Regions from separate parts of the Pseudoalteromonas sp. SG45-3 genome, predicted to be linked through region 1. Evidence: predicted binding sites of a transcription regulator. Region 1 holds the regulator's gene; each other region holds the start of a gene.
What was found. Region 1 encodes ArgR, which controls arginine synthesis, uptake and breakdown. Its sites were predicted from a motif close to ANTGAATANNTATTCANT; they were not measured.
Positions count from the first base shown of each region.

Region 2: the regulator ArgR is predicted to act here: its motif matches at 1,756-1,773, upstream of H5126_RS04055 (OadG family protein).
Region 3: the regulator ArgR is predicted to act here: its motif matches at 1,798-1,815, upstream of H5126_RS12340 (aspartate aminotransferase family protein).

Region 1 covers NZ_JACJEN010000002.1:184,292-187,501, forward strand. Annotated here, with positions in the region: gene H5126_RS03250 (ABC transporter ATP-binding protein) at 1-445, shown strand, start outside; gene H5126_RS03255 (Dyp-type peroxidase) at 494-1,393, shown strand; gene argR (transcriptional regulator ArgR) at 1,401-1,868, opposite strand; gene mdh (malate dehydrogenase) at 2,094-3,026, shown strand; gene ispB (octaprenyl diphosphate synthase) at 3,111-3,210, opposite strand, start outside.
Region 2 covers NZ_JACJEN010000002.1:360,930-364,139, reverse strand. Annotated here, with positions in the region: gene oadA (sodium-extruding oxaloacetate decarboxylase subunit alpha) at 1-1,454, opposite strand, end outside; gene H5126_RS04055 (OadG family protein) at 1,466-1,711, opposite strand; gene H5126_RS04050 (DUF1328 domain-containing protein) at 2,231-2,404, shown strand; gene H5126_RS04045 (hypothetical protein) at 2,463-2,654, shown strand; gene H5126_RS04040 (YcxB family protein) at 2,788-3,210, shown strand, end outside.
Region 3 covers NZ_JACJEN010000009.1:111,211-114,420, reverse strand. Annotated here, with positions in the region: gene astA (arginine N-succinyltransferase) at 1-271, opposite strand, end outside; gene H5126_RS12340 (aspartate aminotransferase family protein) at 357-1,562, opposite strand; gene H5126_RS12335 (HDOD domain-containing protein) at 1,942-3,102, opposite strand; gene H5126_RS12330 (aminodeoxychorismate/anthranilate synthase component II) at 3,146-3,210, opposite strand, start outside.

The sequences.
Region 1 (3,210 bases):
TTCAGATACACTGGCCATTATGCATCGCGGTAAAATTGAGCAACAAGGCACGCCTGAGCAGCTTTTTGCAGCTCCATGTTCAAAGGAGGTTGCAGAGTTTCTGGGTCAGGGCATATACTTAAGCGCAGAAGTGTTAACCGCAACTGAATATAAAACACCATTTGGTTTAGTCGAATCTTATGTTGAGAGTAAGCATAATGTAAGTGCAGGGCTTATATATGTGCGCCCTCATCAAATAGAATTAGTGGCAGATAACCAAAGTGACAAATTCAGCAAGCGAGCTGCAATCATAAGTCGTCGCTTTATTGGTTCGGCGTATGTTTATTCGCTTGTTATTGATGAACAAGAAATTGAAGTTGCTGCACAATATGGCCAGTCATTTGAAAATAATGATCAGGTTATAATAAAAATAAAACCTCACACGGTGAATTTTTTCGAATCGTAATTAATTTGTTATTCGCTGTGTTTTTATCTGTAAAACTAAGGAATAACAATGGCGCAAGCGCAATCAGGGATTTGTGCTGAAGCAAACTTACACGGTTTGCACTTATTTTTTAATGTGTTTGATGGTCAAGACGAATCACTTCGCGCAAAGTTAAAACAAGTAAGCGCTATAGAAGAAGAGTTTAGCGATCAATTTTCAGAATCAATGCTCTCTTGTATGGTTGCTATTGGTGCGCAATACTGGCCGCATATCCTCCCTGAATACATTCCAAGCGAATTACAGAGCTTTCCCAATATAACCCATAGCGATCACCAAATGAGCGTACAACCGTGTGATTTATTTGTACAAATTCGCTCTGACCGTGAAGATGTTAACCATTTATTTGCGCTGCAAATTTTAAAATTATTTGCCCCCGATGTAGAGCTGGTGGAGCAAATTCGGAATTTTCGCTTTTTAGATGGTCGTGATTTTAACGGTTTTATTTATGGTGGCGACACCGCACATGGAAGAAAAAAGCGCGCTACGGCTTTAATCAGCAACCCTGGTAGCTTTGAAGATCAGGGGAGTTATATTCATGTTCAGCGTTATAAACATGATTTAACTATGTGGCAGCATTTATCATTGAGTGAGCAAGAGCAAATAATGGGACGTACGCGTCTTGATAACACGCTAATTACCCCAGCGATCGAAACCAGCCATGCTTCGCGAAGTGAGCTAAAAGACGAAGAGGGACAACCGCTACTATTAAATCAAAGCATGCCTTATGGCGACGTGTATGAGCAGGGAATGTTATCAATTACATGCGCTTGTACGGGCACCGCATTTGAAAAAGTACTTAATAGTCGTTTAGGGGAAGGGGATTGCTACGACCACTGGCTTGATTTTACTCAAGCCGATATGGGCTCTGCTTTCTTTGCACCTTCAATAGGGTTTTTAAAACAAATTTAATTTGCTATTAAACCGTATCAAATAAAATGCGAACACGTTCAAGTGTTACATCTATTTCAGATATTTTAGCAGGAGCGATAAAAATAGTGTCATCGCCGGCAATAGTTCCTAGTACGCCATCTGCTTTACCTAATGAATCTAATAAACGTGCAATAAGCTGAGCAGCACCTGGGCTGGTACGAATGATGATCATCATTTCGTTGTGCATAATGTCGATTACTAATTGGCGTAATGGGCTTTTAGCCGTAGGTACACCCATTTCAGCAGGTAAGCAGTAAACCATTTCTTGTTTGGCATTGCGTGTGCGTACAGCGCCAAATTTACTTAACATGCGTGAAACTTTACTCTGACTTATATTGTCAAAACCTTGATCTTTTAACGCATCAACTATTTCGCCTTGAGAGCCAAAATTTTCTTCTTTTAATAGTGATTTAAATGCTTTTACCAGTGCTTCTTGTTTATCTTGTGGTTGCATAGTCTTTATTCGTTTTTGTTATTTATGCCGCAAATTCTACACAAAAATGAATAATTATGCAGCAGTTGTTTAGTTAACTTGCCAGTTTGATGCGTTAAATCACATAAGTTTACGACTATGGTCGAAAATATACTTGAAATAGACAGGATAAATTTGTTTTTAGTCGCTAATTTCATTATCTTAAGAGCCACAAATGTTTCCTACCTCAAATTACGGAGAATTCCAATGAAAGTTGCTGTATTAGGTGCTGCAGGCGGTATCGGCCAAGCGTTGTCTTTATTATTAAAAACAGGCTTACCAGCTGGCTCTGAATTATCACTTTATGATGTTGCACCAGTAGTACCAGGTGTTGCGGTTGACCTTTCTCACATCCCAACAGATGTTAAAGTTGCAGGCTTTGGCGCAGACGATTTAAATAAAGCGCTTGAAGGCTCTGACATCGTTCTTATCCCAGCGGGTATGCCGCGTAAACCAGGTATGGATCGTGCTGATTTATTCAATGTAAATGCTGGCATCATCAAAACTTTAGCAGAAGGCATTGTTGCCAGCTGTCCTAAAGCGTTAGTAGGTATTATTACTAACCCAGTAAACGGCACAGTTCCAATTGTTGCTGAAGTATTCAAAAAAGCAGGTACTTACGACGCTAAACGCGTATTCGGTATTACTACGCTTGACGTTATTCGTTCAGAAGCATTTGTTGCTGAACTTAAAGGCGTAGACGTAGCAACTGTAAAAGTACCAGTAATTGGTGGTCACTCAGGCACAACTATTCTGCCTCTACTTTCTCAAGTTGAAGGTGTTTCTTTCACTGATGAAGAAGTTGCTGCACTTACTCCACGTATCCAAAATGCGGGTACTGAAGTTGTAAATGCTAAAGCAGGCGGTGGTTCAGCTACGCTATCTATGGGTGCTGCTGCAGCTCGTTTTTGTATGTCTTTAGTTAAAGGCCTACAAGGTGAAGAAGTTGTAGATTACGCTTACGTTGCTGTTGAAAATGGCGATGCAGAGTACTTTGCACATCCAGTACGTTTAGGTAAAAACGGTGTAGAAGAAATTCTTTCTTACGGCGAACTAAGCGCATTTGAAACAAAAGCAAAAAATGACATGCTTGAAACTCTGAAAAAAGACATCAAAGAAGGTGTTGATTTCATGGCGTAATAGCCGGTTTAAGCAACAAAAAGCCTGCATTTGCAGGCTTTTTTATTGCTCAGAATTAATGTCACACTGTGTAACTAGTTAAAACTAGTGGTCGCGGTCAACCGCAATACGGGCAAGGCTTATAAGTGCTTGCTTATAGTCAGACTCAGCTAAAAAGTCTAAACAGGCAATGGCTTTTTCGGCC
Region 2 (3,210 bases), 180 kb from region 1:
TATTGCTCAGCCTTCACTTTGTTATTATTTGAAACTGATTTAGAAGGTGCTTTACTGCTTTTATCTTCAACAGAAGGTACTGGCTCAAATGCATCTGGGTTGTTGCGGTTTTTAATAAACTTCAAACCAACTTGTGGGAATAATGCATAAGTTAATACGTCATCAATTTGATCATCAGCAAGTGTTAAACCTTGCTCTTGCGCTTCTTTTAATAACTCAGCTTCAAGCGTTGCAAGCTCAGGTGCAATGTTATCAGCAGGGCGACAAGTAATAACTTCCGCGCCATCAAGCACGCGCTCTTGTAGCTCTTTATTCATTGGTGCTGGTGTTAAGCCATATTCACCTTTTAATACGCCAGCAGTTTCTTTAGTAATGGTTTTATAACGCTCACCCGTTAGCACATTAAGTACCGCTTGAGTGCCAACAATTTGCGACGTTGGTGTTACTAAAGGTAAAAAGCCAAGATCTTCACGTACACGTGGGATCTCAAGTAAAACCTCATTAAGCTTATCGGCTGCGCCTTGCTCTTTAAGTTGGTTTTCCATGTTTGTAAGCATGCCACCAGGTACTTGAGCTAGTAAAATACGCCCATCAACCCCTTTTAAGCTACCTTCAAATGCCGCATATTTTTTACGTACATCTCTAAAGTAAGCAGCAATTTCTTCTAGGTGGTTTAAATCAAGCCCAGTATCACGCTCAGTCCCTTCAACTATCGATACAATAGTTTCAGTTGCAGAATGTCCATAAGTCATACTCATTGATGAAATAGCGGTATCGAGCATATCAATACCAGCATCAATTGCTTTTTGGTAAGTAGCAGTACTTAAACCTGTTGTAGCGTGGCACTGCATAGCAATTGGAATAGATACAGTTTCTTTAAGTGCTTTAATTAGTTTTTCAGCATCGTACGGCTTTAATAAACCCGCCATATCTTTAATACAAATTGAGTGACAACCCATATCTTCAAGCTGCTTTGCAAGAGTTAGCCACATATCAAGTGTATGAACTGGGCTAACTGTGTACGAAATAGTACCTTGAGCGTGAGCGCCTACTTTTACAGCCGCTTTAATAGCTGTTTCTAGATTGCGAACATCGTTCATTGCATCAAATATACGAAATACGTCAACGCCATTTTTATGTGCACGTTCTACAAATTTTTCAACTACGTCATCAGCGTAATGGCGGTAACCTAATAAGTTTTGACCGCGTAATAGCATTTGCTGTTTAGTATTAGGCATCGCTTTTTTTAGTGCACGAATACGCTCCCAAGGATCTTCGCCTAAATAACGAATACACGAGTCAAATGTAGCACCGCCCCAAGATTCAATAGACCAATAACCCGCATCGTCTAATTTGCTAGCAATCGGTAGCATATCGTCTAGGCGCATACGCGTTGCTAATAATGATTGGTGAGCATCGCGTAATACCAATTCTGTTAGTTTTAATTTAGCCATGTGTGTGCCCCTTATTTATTATTTGATTTGTACTGAGCAATGGCAGCACTAATAGCAGCGATGTGCTCATTAGGCACACCTTGAGATTTAAAAGATGGTGATTTAACTGGTGTCGCCACGTCAGGTTCGCTAAAGCGCGTCACCAAATTAGACATAAGCGTTACTGCACCAATTAATATCGACAGAAATACAAACACTCCAACCATGCCAGTAAGCATTAAGTTACCAGCCGTTGTGAGTAGAGCACCTATATCCATTTTTCTCCCCTTGAAACCCATATCGAAAATAAAAAATCGATTTAATTAAATATTTATTCACTGGATAATAACAAAACTAATCGCTTTGTCTACATCTTGTAAATTGGTAAAACCAATTAAACAATAAATAACATAACACTCAATTAATTTACATGCCATAACTCAGCAATCACGCGCTCTACAATACATACAAGAAATAACGACTATAGCTAATAGTTATATGGAAGTTGTTAATTAACTATCAAGCTAAGTAAAAATAAACACTAATTCTTAATATAAAATGCAAAGCCACACACCAATTGTTAATTGGTCTTACCAAAATAAGTTTATTTAGTGAATATTTAGCAGTTATTTGCAACAGTGTGAATAACTTACATAACAAAGCGTAAAAGTTACTAACCAACTAATAACTAGAATAACAGCAAAAACCCATAACCAATTGATATTTATGCCAAATAAACTTTGGCATATAACTGGCATTAGTTATCATGAGCAAATTTGATAACCAAGGAGAAAACAATGTTACGCTGGACAATTACATTTTTAGTTATTGCTTTAATCGCTGCAGTGTTAGGTTTTGGTGGCATCGCAGGTGCCGCAGCTGGTATAGCAAAAATTATATTTTTTATCTTTTTAGTACTTTTAGTGATTTCATTAGTTTCAGGTGCACTACGTGGTAAATCACCCAGGTAGATAAAGCATTCAACTAACAAACACTAAAATTTAATTAATACTTACAAGGAATTACACTATGAACTCTACAACTTTAAAAGCAGCACTAATCGCAGTATTTGCAGGTTTTTTCATGATGGGTTGTGAAGACAACCATGCAGAAGATGCTGGCGAACGTATCGACGAAGCAGTAACTGATGTGCAAAACTCTGTTGAAGATGCATGTGAAAATGTTAAAGAAGGCGTGAACGCTGAAGAAACTAACTGTTAATTCTTCTTGTACCGCTAAAAAAACGGCTTTCGAGCCGTTTTTTTGTGCCAGTAATAAAATCACTGACTATAAAGCTGCTCATTTAGCAGTTAGCTTGTTAAAATAAAAAAAACGATATTTAAAGCAAGGCAAAATGGCATTCACAACCACCTACACATTAGATAAACCCTACTTTTACGAGTGTTTTGATGAGTCACTCCCTTATAGTAAGCGTGCAAAACCTAAATACTTTTTACTTGTGTTGTTAGTTGCGCTTGGTCTATTTGGCATTTATGTTTTAGACGATCATTACTTAGGATCGTTTATGATCATGTTAGCGGTACTCGAGTGCGTCGCTTTTTACTATCGCAGACCATGGTGGGTAACCAGACAAATGCTCAGCAAAGCATCAGGCTCTGAGGTAACACTTACCTTTGATGAAGAAGGTATTAAATCTGCTAATCATTACAAAAGCTATCAATTAGAATGGCAAAATATAAGCGAAGTAATAGACACCCAGCAAGGTATTATTATTAAAAATAAAAGTGGTATGCAGTACATATCAAAACAAATACTT
Region 3 (3,210 bases), on a different contig from region 1:
GATAATGATAAAATGCATCATCAAGCCCTACAGCAGCTTCAATTGCAGACGTACCTACAACATCACCGGTTTCGCTATCTTCAAGAACAAACAGGTAGCCTTCGTCACCGGGTTGTGACGTTTGCTTAGCAAATGAACTTACAGAATGGTCTATTTTCTTTTGCAATAGTTCTTCGTTTAATGGCAAAGACGTAAAACCATGCCCAGATTCGTGGGCAATTTTCAGTAATGCTGAGTAATCATTTTGCTGGATTGGGCGAAGGATCATCATGAGTCCGCTTGCTCCCTTATAAATAACGGTAAATAGGAATTGCAGGGCAAGCGGTGCTTGCCCTTAATTGGTTGGCTTAAGTCGCTTATGCGTTTACTACGCTTGCTACTGCTTTTTCAAAGCGTGCCATACCTTCGCGAATGTCCGCTTCAGGAATTACTAAAGATGGAGTGAAACGTACTACGTCTGCACCGGCAACTAGTGACATAAGGCCTTGCTCAGTACCTGCCACTAAAAACTCTTTTGCACGACCTTTGTATTGCTCGTTCACTACTGCACCAATTAATAAACCTTGGCCACGGATTTCGCTAAATACGTTGTATTTTTCGTTAACCGCGCTAAGTAGTTCATTAAATAATGCGGCTTTTTCTTTTACGCCAGCCAGTACGTCTGGGGTATTTACTGTATCAAATGCCGCTTCTGCAACAGCACACGCAAGCGGGTTACCGCCATAAGTAGAACCATGTGTGCCTACTTTAAGGTGCTGTGCAATTTCAGTTGTTGTGATCATAGCGCCAATAGGAAAACCGCCGCCAAGTGCTTTAGCCGAAGTTAAAATATCAGGTACTACGTTTAAGCCTTGGTATGCATATAAATCGCCAGTACGACCAACACCTGTTTGAACTTCATCAAAAATAAGCAGTGCGTTATGTTTAGTACATAAATCGCGAACGCCTTGAGCAAACTCATCAGTTGGTGAAACAATACCGCCTTCACCTTGTAGAGGTTCCATCATTACGGCACATGTTTTATCGCTGATAAGTGCTTCAAATGCAGCAAGGTCATTGTAATCACAATGTACAATGTCGCCAGGCTTAGGACCAAAACCATCTGAATATGCAGCTTGGCCGCCAACAGTTACGGTAAAGAATGTACGACCGTGGAAACCTTTGTTGAACGCGATGATTTGTGATTTTTCTGCGCCAAACTTATCAAGTGCAAAACGACGCGCTAATTTAAGCGCGGCTTCGTTTGCTTCTGCGCCAGAGTTGGCAAAGTAAACTTTTTCAGCAAATGTCGCATCAACCATTTTTTTAGCTAGGCGAAGTGCCGGCTCATTGGTCATTACGTTAGATAGATGCCAGATTTTTTCGCCTTGCTCTTTTAATGCGCCTACTAATGCAGGGTGGCAATGGCCAAGACAGTTAACTGCAATACCACCAGCAAAGTCGATAAACTCTCGACCTTGTTGATCCCATACGCGAGAGCCTTCGCCTCGAACAGGAATTACGCTTGAAGGTGCGTAGTTAGGAACCATTACGTGATCAAATAATTCGCGATTGACTGTCATTTTATTTCCTCTTAATTGTGAGCAACACAAAACATCAAAATAGGTGTTTGGTTAATATTTGTAACCAACTTTATAGGCAAGATCAGTAACCTGATAATTGCGCAAAATTGCTTTGTGGTTCAATTTTCAGACGCACATTATTTCAGAATTACTGATATCTGTCTCGTTAAAAACTTTCATGTATCCCTTGAAAATAAAGGGCTAAAGATATTATTTCATAGATAGTGAATAACTATTTGCATAGCTATTTATGCTTATTTTTAGGCAACTAACCGCATGAGTACAGAGGCGCACACGCTTTAATCGGCAAATATGTAATATAACAATAAGATGAGAATGAATGGTTAGTCGCAAAAAAAATTAACAAAAAATTCAGATTTTAGTCAATTTGAATAGCTAAATTGGTAAAATTACTCGATTGGAGGGTTTTTAGTTCCGTTTTAGTGAACTTAAAGTGCGAAAACCAGCTTAGAGCTTCATCAGGTTCAATAAGTTGATGTTCTTTTAAATTAAGATATTGAGAATAGCACCGTGCCTTTAGCATTACTTCTGTTAATGGCAGTAATGTATCGCCCTTATCTACCCCATTTACTAGCTGCTGCATTACCCCTTTAAACGGTAAATATTTAAAAGCCATTTTGTCTATTACCTTAGCGCTTACTTCTATCGATTTATTGCTAAGTAGAGTAGTTAAAAATAGCGGGTCGGGCTGAAGCTCTAATAATGCGGTGTGTAAATCTTTTTGGTTTTCATTTCGGGCTAGCTGTACTTTACGTTGCCATATTTGCTCAAACGTTTTTAAGTACAAGCGCACTAATGCAATTCGCCCTACATCTAAAAGCATACCAAGAGTAAATGCATGTACGTCATTTACATTATTAATTTGTGCAATTTTTTGCGCAGCAATGGCGTTTGCCATGGCACTGTCACGTAAACGACGCTTTAATAACGAAAATGGTTCGGTGCTATGTGGCATCCAATGGCGGGCAGCAAATGTAGGAATAACTAGCTGTAAGTTATCAAGGCCAATATAACGAAGGGCAAGCGATGGTTTATCTACTTTTACAGACGTGTTTTTACTACGTTGATTACGATAGTAAGGTAAATTAACGAGCGTTACTAACTCCCTACCCAACCAGCTTATATCATTAACCAATGGCTCTAAACGCCCTACCGACGCTGACTTTACCGCTAATATATCGAGTATATTGGCAATACCATCTTCAATACCTATGGTGCTATGAATTACGCCATCTATATCTTCGAGCTGCTTATATATAGCTGTTTCAATTGTTTTGTGCAGTTGCTCACTGGCTTGAGCGCGGTACTTATGATGTGCAGTACTGCTTTGCTGGCGTTTATTCTGTGCGGCCACTTCAACCTGCAGCAAGGTACGCTGCTTCATGGGTTCGCCGTAATCTATATCTAATGTATGAATGAAACCAATTTGCTGATGCGCAAAGCTGTGCCCAAGCAATAAGTCATGAGCTCGTTGGCTTAGTATTTTGGCAGTACGCTGCTGGGCTACAAGTTCAGTCATGACATCCATTAATAAAGTATAAAATGCTATGTGTATTATAACATTAGAAGCGAGTTAAAAAGTTATCAAGCAGTTCTAAGCCTTGAGCAGTTAAAATAGCTTCGGGAT